DNA from 3 places in the Blautia acetigignens genome. Region 1 is predicted to be linked to each of the others. Evidence: a T-box and tRNA genes for the amino acid it is inferred to sense, from the RefSeq annotation. Region 1 holds a T-box; the other regions hold tRNA genes.
The links. The T-box of region 1 lies ahead of thrS (threonine--tRNA ligase). A T-box ahead of a tRNA ligase gene usually reads a tRNA of that ligase, here a tRNA-Thr.

Region 1 (4,615 bases):
ATGCTTTGAGGTAAATGAAGAGACTCTTCCGGCAGCTGTCGATGGTCTGAAGGCCTGCGGCATCCGCGGTTTTAATCTTACCATGCCGAACAAGAACAAGATTGTAGAGCTTCTGGACGAGCTTTCCCCGGCAGCCAGACTAATCGGTGCAGTGAATACCGTTGTCAATGATGACGGACATCTTACCGGATACAACACAGACGGTGTTGGCTATATGCAGGCAGTCAAAGATGCCGGCTATGACATCACAGGCAAAACCATCACGATCATGGGTGCCGGCGGTGCTGCTACTGCCATCTGTGCACAGGCTGCTCTTGACGGCGTGGAAAAAATCCACATTTTTGCCCGGGAAACCAGCCGTTTCTGGGATCGCACCCAGAAGCTTGCAGAAAATATCAACTCCACTCTTCCCTGCAAGGCAGTCCTTCACGAAAATAAGGATACGGCAGCCCTTGCCCAGGCCATTTCTGAAAGTGCCCTGCTCCTCAATGCAACTTCCGTAGGCATGGCCCCAAACACTGAGGGAACGATTATTGAAGATACTTCCCTCTATCACCCGGACCTGATCGTATCCGACGTCATCTACAATCCCCGGGAAACCCGTTTCCTCAAGGAAGCCAGAGAGGCTGGCTGCCGTACCTTTAACGGTATGTATATGCTTCTTTATCAGGGTGCAGAGGCTTTCCGCTTATGGACCGGGAAAGAAATGCCAGTGAAGGAAATTAAGGCAAAATTCTTCGCTGATTGATTTTTCTCCTGATAGTACTCTGTTTCATAACAAAATTCACATTTTTAAGAAAACAGGCGCCGCTTTTTACAGCAGCGCCTGTTATTTTTTACATAGATTATTTCTTCTCTTCCTGAACCTCTACCTTGCGGTTCTCTCTGCTCTTAATCTCAGCTTTGATGGAAGTGATGAACTCCTGAAGATCCTTTGCACCTTCATCTCCAAGGAAACGGCTTCTTACAGAAACCTTGCCCTCTTCCTCTTCCTTCGCACCAACAACCAGCATGTAAGGAATCTTCTGAAGTCTTGCCTCACGGATCTTGTAACCGATCTTCTCAGCACGGGTATCAATCTCAGCACGGATGCCAGACTCTTTCAAATCATCCAGAACCTTGTTTGCATAGTCCATATATTTGTCAGAAATCGGAAGCACCTTAACCTGAACAGGAGCAAGCCATGTTGGGAAAGCACCTGCAAAATGCTCGATCAGGATACCGATGAAACGCTCGATAGAACCGAATGCTACACGGTGGATCATGATCGGACGATGTTTCTCTCCGTCAGCTCCAATGTACTCGCAGTTAAAGCGAAGCGGAAGCTGGAAGTCAAGCTGAATGGTACCGCACTGCCAGGTTCTTCCGATGGAGTCCTCAAGATGGAAGTCGATCTTCGGTCCGTAGAATGCTCCGTCTCCTTCATTTACCACATAGTCAAGACCAAGGTCGTCAAGAGCTCCGCGAAGAGCGTCTGTAGCCATCTCCCAGTCCTCATCGCTTCCCATGGAATCCTCAGGACGTGTGGAAAGCTCTACATGATATTTGAATCCAAACAGCTGATATACTTCGTCGATCAGCTTTGCAACGCCTTTGATCTCCTCACGGATCTGCTCCGGCATCATGAAAATATGGGCATCATCCTGTGTGAAGCAGCGTACACGCATCAGTCCGTGAAGCTGACCGGATTTCTCATGACGATGTACCAGACCAAGCTCACCCATACGAAGCGGCAGATCACGGTAAGAACGTGGCTCAGACTGATATACAAGAATACCGCCTGGACAGTTCATTGGCTTAATTGCAAAATCCTGCTCATCAATAACAGTTGTGTACATATTTTCTTTATAGTGATCCCAATGTCCGGAAGTCTCCCAAAGATGACGAGCCAGCATGATTGGTGTGGAAATCTCAACATATCCTGCTTTCTGGTGAATCTCTCTCCAGTAGTCAAGAAGTGTGTTCTTAAGAACCATTCCCTTTGGAAGGAAGAACGGGAATCCAGGACCCTCGTCGCTCATCATGAACAGTCCAAGCTCTTTGCCAAGCTTTCTGTGGTCACGCTTCTTAGCTTCTTCCATACGGTTGATGTACTCTTCCAGATCTGCTTTCTTTGTGAAGGAAGTTCCGTAGATTCTGGTAAGCATTTTGTTCTTCTCGCTTCCTCTCCAGTAAGCACCTGCAATGCTGGTAAGCTTGAATGCCTTTACTGGTTTGGTTGTCATCAGGTGAGGTCCTGCACAAAGGTCAACGAACTCGCCCTGCTGATAGAAGCTGATCTCAGCATCCTCTGGAAGATCTTCGATAAGCTCTACCTTGTATGGCTCATCTTTCTCTTTGAAAAATGCGATTGCTTCTTCTCTGGATTTGGTGAAGCGGGTGATCGGAAGTGCTTCCTTCACTACCTTCTTCATCTCTGCTTCGATCTTGGCAAGATCCTCTGTGGTGATCGGGTTCTCGCTGTCAATATCATAATAAAATCCGTCTGCGATAGATGGTCCGATTGCAAGCTTTACATCCGGGTACAGTCTCTTGATAGCCTGTGCCATAATGTGGGATGTGGTGTGACGGAAAGCTCCCTTTCCGCCTTCATCCTCAAATGTAAGAATGCTTAACTCGCAGTCTTTGTCAACTACATGTCTCAGGTCAACGACCTCTCCGTCAACTTCACCTGCACAGGCTACTCTTGCAAGGCCCTCGCTGATGTCGGATGCAATGTCGATAACGGATTTCGCTTCTGCGTATTCTTTCTTAGAACCGTCTTTTAATGTGATAATCATGATTCGTGTCTCCTTTTCTTTTTCTGAAACTGTATCTGGCAGGAAACTGTCTGATACAAAAAACGTATGGTAACGTTTGCCTTTGCAGGGACGAAATAAAAAAGCCCCTTACAATGCTCTCACACTGTAAGGGACGAGTATACTCGCGGTTCCACCCTGCTTGCCATAGCATACGTATCTGTAAACCAGGCCACTTATTTGATGGTAACGGAATCACCGGACCGGATTAGGGTCACTCAGAGGTAGTTTTCAACTGCTTCCTGATAAGGCATTTCCAGCTGCCTGCCTCTCTCTGAAACATTCCACAGTTTACTCTTCTCGTCAACGTGTTTTCTTATCACTATGCCTCATTATAGCCTTGGGTTCTGGGTTTGTCAATAACTACAAAAACAAAGAGGAGAAAAATTTGCAATGAAAGGTTACTGTTCACTCCGTGCCCAGTAACACGCTTCGCGATGCACAGAAATCATGCTTTGCATGATTTCGCGCCGCAAACCTCGGGTTTTCTGTGAACTTTGTTCACAAAAAACACCTCGCGGAATATTACCTATGAACAGTAACAATGAAAGTCCTGTACGCAGGCATGAATGAATTCATAAATGCCTAACAAGCAGTATGATCATTTCTCTTTTAAATATTCCCATAAATTTTCGCCTTTATAAGAGCCGCTGCTTCCCGCACCACATAATGAACCTGCATGATTGGGTCTGATGGGGCTGCTATTCCATAAGGATGTTCATATCCTGCTTTTTCTGCTATTTTCACCGCACGGTACACATGAAAATTATTGGACAGGATTCCCGTATTTTTCTGGCTGCAGCCTGTAAGCGCATCCGAAAATTTCAGATTCTCCTTTGTGTTGGTGGATTTCTCTTCCAGCACCAGCCGCTCCCTGGAAATCCCATGGGCTGTGAGGTAATTCTCCATGCATTTCGCCTCTGTAATATCTTCCCCGAAGCCCTGTCCGCCGGAAAGAACCAGGATCGTGTCCTCATTCTCCCTGGCATATTTCAGTGCTGCCTTCAGGCGAAGCTCCAGTGCCTTGGACGGTACATCCCCTTTTACATGGGCGCCAAGCACTACCACATAATCCAGATTTTTCCGGGCTGATGTTTTCATACCGGAAACCACAAGGCTGCAAAGTGCTGCAAAGCACACGATTCCCAGCAGCACCACTGCTGATACTGCATATTTCACCCATCCTGGGAAAAATCCGGGATGATTTTTTCCATAGCGGATCAAAACTGCGCCGCCTTCCAAAATTGCCGCCAGTACCAACCAGATCCAGGCGAAATCAGCGGTAATCCCCGCATAAACCACAATCAACAGGTAATAGGCCAGACAGATACTGCCTGCACAAAAACATAGTAAACTCAAATTCTATTCTCACTTTCCTGTTAGATACACAAAACGGATTGCAGGACAGCTATGCCACCCTTGCAATCCGTTCCCCAAGACCAAAAGCTCATCTGGCTTCCGGTCCATTATGCACTATGATTATTTGTTTCTACCGCAGCAGAATTTATATTTCTTTCCGCTTCCGCATGGACACGGATCGTTACGTCCAATCTTGTGTGCTTTCACAACAGTACCGGATTTCTTCTGCTCAAGATAAAGCTCTTTACGCTTCTCAGGTGTGAAGATCTTGTCCCACTGCGGAAGATTGTAAAGCCAGTCAGCCTTAGCGTCTACCATGTTCTTGTAAAGAAGCTCTTTGTCGAAGCAAAGGCTTACGGTAGTGTTCTCATCCATAGTCTCGATCGGGTTCTGGATCTTCAGGCTGTCGTTGATTCCATCAAGGAAACCAACCATGGTAAGAACTTCCTGATTATATT
Region 2 (4,615 bases), on a different contig from region 1:
AGGTTGTTTCCCGGGCAAAGGTTCAGCGGCCGGAACCGGAAAAACCGCAGAAATGGATCATAGACGGAACAGCAAAGGTAAAAGCAAAAGAATATAAGGGCAGAGATTTTGAAACGGTATATGAGATTTCCCAGCAGATTCCCCAAAACACAGAACAGTGGAAAATCGCAGGTCTTCATATCCAGGATGAGCTTGCAGACTGTTTTGAGTTAAAATCCGCAAAGCTTCTGGTTGAGCAGAATGTGCTGGCTTCATTTGGAACTTCTGGAGGAACAGATGGAAACTGGAAATTAAGTGTGAAAAATCAGCTGCTTAAGCTGTCATCTATTGGTTCCCTGCCAGAAAGCAGCTACGGGAAAATCCTCAGACTGCAGCTGTCGGTAAGATTAAAAAAAGGCTGCAGTCTGCAGCTTTATTACGCAGTGAACCAGAATCCGGACATTCTGGAGGCACATGTGTATAATATGGCTTCGGTTATTTTTGAATGGCATCAGGGAACCCCAGCCTCTGTTTTCGGAAATACAGATAAAACAGAAGTGATCATAAAAGAAGACACTCCAAAGGGAACGATAACTGTTCGAAAGAAAGATCCTTCCGGCAGAAACCTGCAGGGAGCTGTATTTGAAGTGAAAGCTGCGGCAGATATCTATTCTGTTGTGGGAACGCTTCTGCTTTCTTCAGGAGAAACAGTGGACAAAGTTACTACGGATGAAAGCGGAACAGCCATTTCGAAGCCTCTTTATATGGGAAAATATACAGTAGAGGAACGGACTCCTCCCAAAGGTTACGTGGTTACGTCAAAAGTCTGTGATGTGGAATTAAAAGAAGGAGATGCACAAAAAACAGCCGTCTTCCAAAATGAGGAAACTCTGGTCTGCATTAAAAAGGTATCCAAAAAGGAAAATGTCAGCGATCCGGATCGGTGTCTTGCTGGCGTAAGCTTTCTTCTGTGGGAGAAAACACAAGGAGCAGACAAAGGGAAGCTTTATACAACAGACGCAAACGGCATGATCCAGATCAAGGGGCTTGTCCCTGGAACCTACGTATTTCAGGAAAAAACAGCGCCGGATGGCTATGTACCGGACGGACGCTCCTATGAATTCACAGTAGACGAAAACGGTCTTGTGGAACAGGAACAGGGACATACCATTACAGTAGAGAACGGATACACCAAAGCAGAATTTCGAAAAACAGACAAGGCCACCCAAAAAACGGTAGCTGGTGCCACCCTGCGGCTTACAGACGCAAAGGGAAAAATCGTGGACACCTGGATATCTGGGACAACACCCCACAGAATCAACCGGCTGGCAGCAGGAGAGTACCTTCTGACAGAATTGGAAGCTCCAAAAGGCTATAAAAAGGGTGCGCCTGTAAAATGCGTGATCCAAAATGAGGAAGCCGTCCAATCCTTTGAGATGACAGATGTGAAGCTGGTGACCATCCAGGTGGACAAAGTAATCCATGGAAAGGAAATTGTATGGGCCCATGGAAATCCTGTTTTTACATTTCGCTTGCAGGGAACGGATCTGGACGGAGAAAAGTACACTTATTATGATACAGTAGAATTCACCAGGGAAAATACAGATACCTCCAAAGACGCAAGACTAAGCCTATCTTTTGAAGTTCCTGCAGGAGTATATACCGTTTCCGAATGCAGGATCATGCGGTATGAACTGGAAAAGATTGACGGCGTATCCGGCGGAAAGATAAATGGAAAAGAAGTGCAGTTTGACCTGTCTATGAATCAAAATGGAACCGCCGTATTTACCAACAAAAAAACAACGGACCGGGAACTGACGGACACCGGATTTGTGAGAAATGTGATCATACCGTAGAAACAACTTTTCATAAAAAATTCCCATAAAGAAAGATTCCATATCATAAAGCCCAGCCTGGCACAGGCTGGGCTTGGGGGAAGAATTTTAATTATTTTATATTTTTTGAAAAAATTTGAAAATAACTGTTGACAATCGCATAACCTTCTGGTAATATAATCAACTGTGAGCGGCAGAAATGCTGAAGCACAAGAGTGCTGATGTGGCTCAGTCGGTAGAGCGTCGCCTTGGTAAGGCGGAGGTCACGGGTTCGATTCCCGTCATCAGCTTAAAGTCCTTGATTCTATTTCAAGGACTTTTTTGTTTATACGATATAAAAAAATCCACTTTTTATTAAGAAAAACTTTTAAAATGAGAGGGATTATGATAAGATAAATCAACTGGAGCCTGTAAAAGAAGGCTTTAAGACTAACTGATAGTATTCATATGCTATAAATAACAGAGGATTTCAGGAGGGAGAAACATGGAGAACGAAACGGTTTCCAAAAATTTTATTGAAAATATCATTGATAAAGACCTGGCAGAAGGAGTTTATGATACCGTTCATACCCGTTTCCCGCCAGAGCCAAACGGCTATCTTCATATAGGACATGCCAAATCCATTCTTTTAAATGCAGGACTGGCAAAAGAATATAACGGTAAATTCAACATGCGTTTTGATGATACAAACCCGACCAAAGAGAAATCTGAGTTTGTAGAATCCATCAAGGAAGATATCAAATGGCTGGGAGCAGACTGGGAGGACAGACTGTTTTTTGCTTCCGATTATTTCGGACAGATGTACGAGGCTGCTGTAAAGCTGATCAAGAAAGGCAAAGCCTATGTCTGCGATTTAAGTGCTGACCAGATCAGGGAATACCGCGGAACCTTAAAGGAGCCAGGGAAAGAGAGCCCATACCGCAACAGAAGCGTAGAAGAGAACCTTCAGCTGTTTGAGGAGATGAAGGACGGCAAGTACGCAGATGGAGAGAAGGTTCTCCGTGCCAAAATCGATATGGCTTCTCCGAACATGAACATGCGTGATCCGGTTATCTACCGTGTGGCACATGTAAGCCACCACAGAACCGGTGATACCTGGTGTATTTATCCGATGTATGACTTTGCACATCCAATTGAGGATGCAATCGAGGGAATTACCCATTCCATCTGTACTTTGGAATTTGAGGACCACAGACCGCTATATGACTGGGTAGTAAGAGAGCTTGAGTATCCGCATCCGCCGAAGCAGATCGAGTTTGCAAAGCTGTATCTGACCAACGTAGTAACCGGTAAGCGTTATATTAAGAAGCTTGTTGAGACCGGAATCGTAGATGGCTGGGATGACCCGAGACTGGTATCCATTTCCGGTCTGCGCCGCCGCGGATATACTCCGGAATCCATTCAGAAGTTTGTAGAGCTTTGCGGTGTTTCCAAGGCTGACAGTTCTGTGGATTATGCAATGCTTGAGTACTGCATCCGTGAGGATCTGAAATTAAAGGCTCCGCGCTACATGGCAGTTCTTGATCCGATCAAACTGGTGATCGATAATTATCCGGAAGGACAGGTAGAGTACCTGGATGCTCCGAACAATATGGAGAATGAGGCACTTGGAACCAGAAAGGTTCCGTTTAGCGGAGAGCTTTATATTGAAAGAGAAGACTTCATGATCGACCCGCCGAAGAAATACAAACGTCTCTTCCTGGGAACAGAAGTGCGTCTGATGAACGCATATTTTGTAACCTGTACAGGTTTTGAGGCAGACGATGACGGAACCGTTCATGTGGTACACTGTACTTATGACCCGGAGACAAAAGGCGGCAACGCACCTGACGGACGTAAGGTAAAGGGAACCATCCACTGGGTAGAGGCAACAAATGCCGGCAAGGTTCCGGTACGCCTTTATGAGAACATTGTTGACGAGGAGAAGGGTGTATACGATAAGGAAACTGGCGAGCTGAACCTGAACCCCAATTCCCTTGTTGAGGTTTCTGCTTATGTAGAGCCAGAGCTTCTTAAGGCAAAAGGCTATGACAGCTATCAGTTCGTAAGAAACGGATTCTACTGTGCCGATATCCACGACTCCAAGGAGGGAGCACCGGTATTTAACCGTATTGTATCCCTTAAGAGTTCCTTCAAATTACCGAAGGCTTAATTGCCGGAGAAGATTAAAAAGTTTGCAGTCTGCATGCTTTACTTTGCAGAATGCCTTTTGAAAAGCGGTATTTAACTGCTGAATCGTGAAACTAAATAATTATTATAACAGTGTGAACTGCCGGTATTCCTATGGGAATTGCCGGCAGTTCTGCGCAGAAGTTTTTTAGTTAGTTTCATCTATTCGGCAGGATAAAACAACTATCATAAATATTACAAAAGCGGAGGAAATCAAAATGAAAAAGCTTAACGTAGCAAAAAAAGATGCATGTATGGCATGCAAGGCATGTGAAATTGCCTGTTCAGAGGCATTTTACAAGAAATTTGACGAGGATCTTTCCTGCATCAAAATTTCTGTACAGAAAGACGGCGTAAGCCCGAAACCAGTTGTATGCGTACAGTGCGGAAAATGCGCAAAAGTCTGTCCGGAGGGTGCCATCACTCAGAATCCAAAGGGCGTATACATGATCAACAAGAAGAAATGTGTAGGCTGCGGAAAATGTAAAGAAGTCTGTCCATTCGGCGTAATGGTAAAAGCAGAAGAAGCAGAGACAGTAAGCAAATGTATCGCCTGCGGCATCTGCGTAAAAGCATGTCCGATGGATGTTCTCGAGATTAAAGAGGCATAATGAGAGAGGGCGCTTTACCCA
Region 3 (4,615 bases), on a different contig from region 1:
TATGAAGGCTATAAGAAGTTAGGTGCGCATCCTATGGTTATGAATGGGGTAAGCGGAACCCATTTTGCAGTGTGGGCACCCAATGCCATTCGTGTAAGCGTTGTGGGAGATTTTAATGACTGGGACGGCAGAGTGCTTCCTATGCATAAGATGCCAAAATCCGGTATTTTCCAGCTGTTTGTTCCGGGAGTGAAGGTGGGAGATGCCTACCGGTATGAAATCAAGGCGAAAGGGGATGTACTTCTTCAAAAGGCAGACCCCTATGGAAACAGAACTGCTGCTCCGCCGGAATGGAACTCGGTTGTGGCAGATGTGTCAGACTTTGAATGGAATGACAGCAAGTGGATGAAGGACCGGAAGAAGTACGATGACCGCAGACAGCCGGTTTCTATCTATGAGACAAGCCTTGGCAAGTGGAATAATAAGAAGGAATTAGTTTCTTTTCTGAAGGAAGAGGGCTATACCCATGTAGAGCTTCATCCGGTTATGGAATTTCTGGCAGATGAGGCAGATGGCTATCCTACCTCTTCATACTTTGCCCTTAGCACACGATATGGAGAGCCTAAGGAGTTTGCTGCCTTTGTTGATCAGCTTCATCAGGAAGGAATCGGTGTGATCCTTGACTGGTCCCCGGCCCAGTTCCCAAGATATGAGGGCGGACTGGAGAAATTTGACGGAACTGTTCTTTATGAGGTGAAGGATCCTGGTATGGCAGTTCATCCTATGTGGGGAACCATGCTTTATAATTATGACAGTCCTATGGTAAAGGATTTTTTGATTTCAGGTGCCTGCTTCTGGCTGGAGGTTTTCCATGCAGACGGACTTCGCATGGATGATGTGGATGCCATGCTTTACCTGGATTACGGAAGAAAAGACGGATGGACACCGAATATGTACGGCTCCAATGAGAATCTGCATGCCATAGAATTCCTGAAGCATCTCAATTCCATTGTGAAGAAACGTAATCCGGGCGCGCTTCTCATTGCCCAGGAGGACGGTCTGTGGCCGGAGCTGACAGATTGTGTAGAGAATGATCATATTGGCTTTGACTACAAGTGGAGCGGCGGATGGACCAGAGATTTCCTGTTCTATCTTTCCGTAGATCCTTTCCTTCGGAAAAATTATCATGACCAATTGACTTTGTCTACCTTATATGCATATTCTGAGCATTATGTACTCACCCTTGGAAGCAGAGATGTGGGAACTCTTGGGGAATTTATGGATAAGCTTCCAGGAGATGAGAAGCAGAAGCTGGCACAGGTAAGAGCTGCTTATTCCTATATGATGGTACATCCCGGCTGCAAGATGATGGCACCACAGGGGGATATGCCAGAGGGGCTGGCGAAATGCATTCAGGCATTGAATGCTCTTTACAAAAATTCTCCTGCTCTTTATAAGCTGGATGACGATTATGACGGATTCGAGTGGATTCAGCTGATGAAGTACGAGGAAAATGTGATCACTTTCCTTCGCAAAACAGAAAAGCCGGAGGAGACGCTTCTGGTGATCTGCAATTTTGCTGCCATTCCTTATGAGAATTACCAGGTTGGCGTACCGTTTGCAGGCAAATATAAAGAAGTCTTTAACAGTGACGCTGCAGAATTTGGCGGCGAGGGCGTTGTAAATGCCCGGGTCAAAGCAGCAAAGGCAGAAGAGTGGGACGAGCGGGAGTATTCTATTAAAGTGAAATTACCGGCTCTTGGAGTAAGCATCTATAGCTGTACTCCGGGGAAGGCACCTGCCAAGAGGGCAATTGCTTCGAAGACTGTGAAATGATTGCACAGTAGTGGAATTTTCCCAGGAGGACTGGTTCAAAATTTCCTTGACAAATGCAGATGTATAAATTAAAATAGCAATTGTGTCCGGCAGATGTTTTCATCTGCCGATGCATAAGCTGGAATAGCTCAGTCGGTAGAGCACTTCACTCGTAATGAAGGGGTCGTGAGTTCGAGTCTCATTTCCAGCTTTTTTTATTTTGCAAAAGGGTATATTCCATGATTGAATGTACCTTGAACAGGACGGACCTGCTTTTGGCGTACCTTTTTTCGGCAAATTATATGAAAATACGGGTTACCGATTTCGTAAGGTGCAGTAATAGCACTGCATTAACATTTATTATGTTAATGCCGAAGTCCATCAAGGGCTTTGTTATGTCGGCAGCCCGTATTTTTTTTCACAAAAACAGAGAGGAGGGGAATGAATGTCTGACTCATTTCTTGAATTAAAAAATCTGAAAAAAAGCTTTGCCCCCGGCGAGGCTGTTCTTCAGGGGATAAATCTTACAATCAGGCAGGGCGAGTTTGTAACCCTGCTAGGTGCTTCCGGCTGCGGCAAGACAACCACCTTGCGTATTATCGCAGGCCTGGAGCAGCCCGACAGCGGCAGTGTGTGGCTGGAGGGACAGGATGTGACTGCTCTTGAACCTAATCAGCGAGATGTGAATACGGTATTTCAGAATTATGCCCTTTTTCCCCACATGAATGTGGCGGATAATATTGGGTATGGCTTGAAAATCCGTAAGGCTCCCAAGGCTGAGATTAAGAAAAAGGTGAAAGAGATGCTGGAGCTTGTGCAGCTGGAGGGGTATGAGAAGCGAAAGCCCTCAGAGCTTTCCGGCGGTCAGAAGCAGAGGGTTGCAATTGCCAGAGCACTGGCAAATAATCCGAGGGTTTTGCTGCTGGATGAACCTCTTGGAGCACTGGATCTGCAGCTTCGCCGCACCATGCAGCTGGAGCTGAAGCGTTTGCAGAAGAAGCTTGGAATTACCTTTATTTATATTACCCATGACCAGGAGGAGGCCATCAATATGTCTGACCGGATCGTGGTAATGAATCAGGGGCAATTTGAGCAGATCGGAACACCGGATGAAATTTATAATCATCCGAAGACCAGCTATGTGGCTGCCTTTGTAGGAAATGCCAATATTCTCAAGGGAATTGTAGCAGAGAAAAACGGGCACCACATAAAAGTGAAGCTGGGAGATGAAGTGGCTTCTATTGATACAGAGGAAAAGGTAAATGTCGGGGAAAACGTTACGGTTGCTCTTCGTGGTGAACACATTCTGCTGGAGGAAAATGGCGACTTGCATGCCACTGTGAAGGAGAAAAATTTTGCAGCAGGGCAGCTCAGGGTTTTGCTTACCCTGCCAAATGGTGATGAGGTTACAGCCAGCCGCTTCGGTATGAATGCAGACATTCAGCCGGGACAGCAGATTTGCTGGCGTTTTGAACCAAAGGATGCGGTTTTAGTGGACCGTCCTAAGGGAGGTACAAACTGATGGGCAAAAAAAGCTCCATATGGATGATTCTTCCTTTATATATTTTTACCCTGATATTTGTAGCCTGCCCACTTCTCTATATGGTTGCCTTAAGCTTTGCCACTCCAGGAGAAGTTCACGGGGTACAGTGGATTTTTACACTGGATAATTACAGAAAGCTATTAGAGCCTGTATATCTGAATACATTTGCCCAGTCCTTTCAGCTTGCTTTTACAAGCACCCTGTTTATAACACTGATCGGCTATCCTTTTGGCTATTATATGGCGAAGCTGCCGGCCGGCGGCAAAAAGAAAGCCATGCTGCTTCTTATGCTACCCTTCTGGGTGAATTCCCTGATCCGTCTTTATGGCTGGATCATTATTCTTCAGAAAAAAGGACTTCTGAATTTCCTTCTGAAGAAGCTTGGCCTGATCGAGAAGCCTTTGAAGCTGATGTACAGTTACCCGGCAATTGTAATCGGTATGATTTATGTGCTGCTGCCTTTTATGATCTTGTCTGTATATTCCAGTGCGGAAAAGCTGGACTGGTCTTTGGTGGAGGCAGCCCGGGATCTTGGTGCCGGCAAAATAAAAGCCTTTTGGACGGTTAGCTTTAAGCTGACTCTGCCCGGACTTTTGTCAGGTGTGATTCTGACCTTTATCCCATCTATGGGGCTGTTTTTCATAGCAGATATTCTGGGCGGAAATAAAGTGGTGCTGGTAGGAAGCCTGATCCAGGATCAGATGACCAGGGGAAATAACTGGCCCTTTGCAGCAGCCCTGGCAGTGATCATGATGATCCTTACCACCTTGATGATCCTTTTGTACCGTAAGGTTACCAATGCCAAAGAAGTGGAGGGGCTGGGATGAAAAAAAGCACACGTTTCGAAAAAATCTACCTGGGTATTGTTTTTTTGCTGATGTATCTGCCGGTGGCAGTTGTGATCATTTTTTCCTTTAATGAATCCAAGCTTCCTGTACGGCTGACCGGATTTTCCCTGCAGTGGTATCAGAAGCTGTTTGCAGATCGTGACATGCAAGAAGCACTTGTAAACAGTTTGATCCTGGGAGCTGCCAGCTGTGCGGTTTCCGCGGTGATCGGAACCATGGGAGCAGTGGGACTGTCACGAATCCATTGGAAAACAAAGGGCGCACTTGAGTACATCTCTATTTTGCCCCTTATGATACCGGAAATTATTCTGGGCATGGTGCTGATGGCATTTTTTTATATGCTGAACCTGCCCTTTGGAATGCTGACCCTGCTTATCGGCCATACGGTATTTTGCATTCCCTATATATTGATGGAAGTAAAGGCAAGGCTTGTAGGCATGGACCCTTCCCTTGAGGAAGCCGCAAGAGA

Region 2: it encodes a tRNA-Thr, which carries the amino acid that the T-box ahead of thrS (threonine--tRNA ligase) is inferred to sense. The anticodon was not compared.
Region 3: it encodes a tRNA-Thr, which carries the amino acid that the T-box ahead of thrS (threonine--tRNA ligase) is inferred to sense. The anticodon was not compared.

Annotation. Positions count from the first base shown of each region.
Region 1 covers NZ_JAOQJM010000001.1:8,156-12,770, forward strand. The annotation lists gene OCV70_RS00060 (shikimate dehydrogenase) at 1-748, shown strand, start outside; gene thrS (threonine--tRNA ligase) at 846-2,780, opposite strand; T-box leader at 2,907-3,114, opposite strand; gene OCV70_RS00070 (YdcF family protein) at 3,411-4,157, opposite strand; gene OCV70_RS00075 (SEC-C metal-binding domain-containing protein) at 4,278-4,615, opposite strand, start outside.
Region 2 covers NZ_JAOQJM010000013.1:30,310-34,924, reverse strand. The annotation lists gene OCV70_RS14050 (isopeptide-forming domain-containing fimbrial protein) at 1-1,835, shown strand, start outside; tRNA gene OCV70_RS14045 (tRNA-Thr) at 2,032-2,104, shown strand; gene OCV70_RS14040 (glutamine--tRNA ligase/YqeY domain fusion protein) at 2,299-3,966, shown strand; gene OCV70_RS14035 (4Fe-4S binding protein) at 4,202-4,594, shown strand.
Region 3 covers NZ_JAOQJM010000017.1:35,364-39,978, forward strand. The annotation lists gene glgB (1,4-alpha-glucan branching enzyme) at 1-1,776, shown strand, start outside; tRNA gene OCV70_RS15970 (tRNA-Thr) at 1,894-1,966, shown strand; gene OCV70_RS15975 (ABC transporter ATP-binding protein) at 2,201-3,277, shown strand; gene OCV70_RS15980 (ABC transporter permease) at 3,274-4,125, shown strand; gene OCV70_RS15985 (ABC transporter permease) at 4,122-4,615, shown strand, end outside.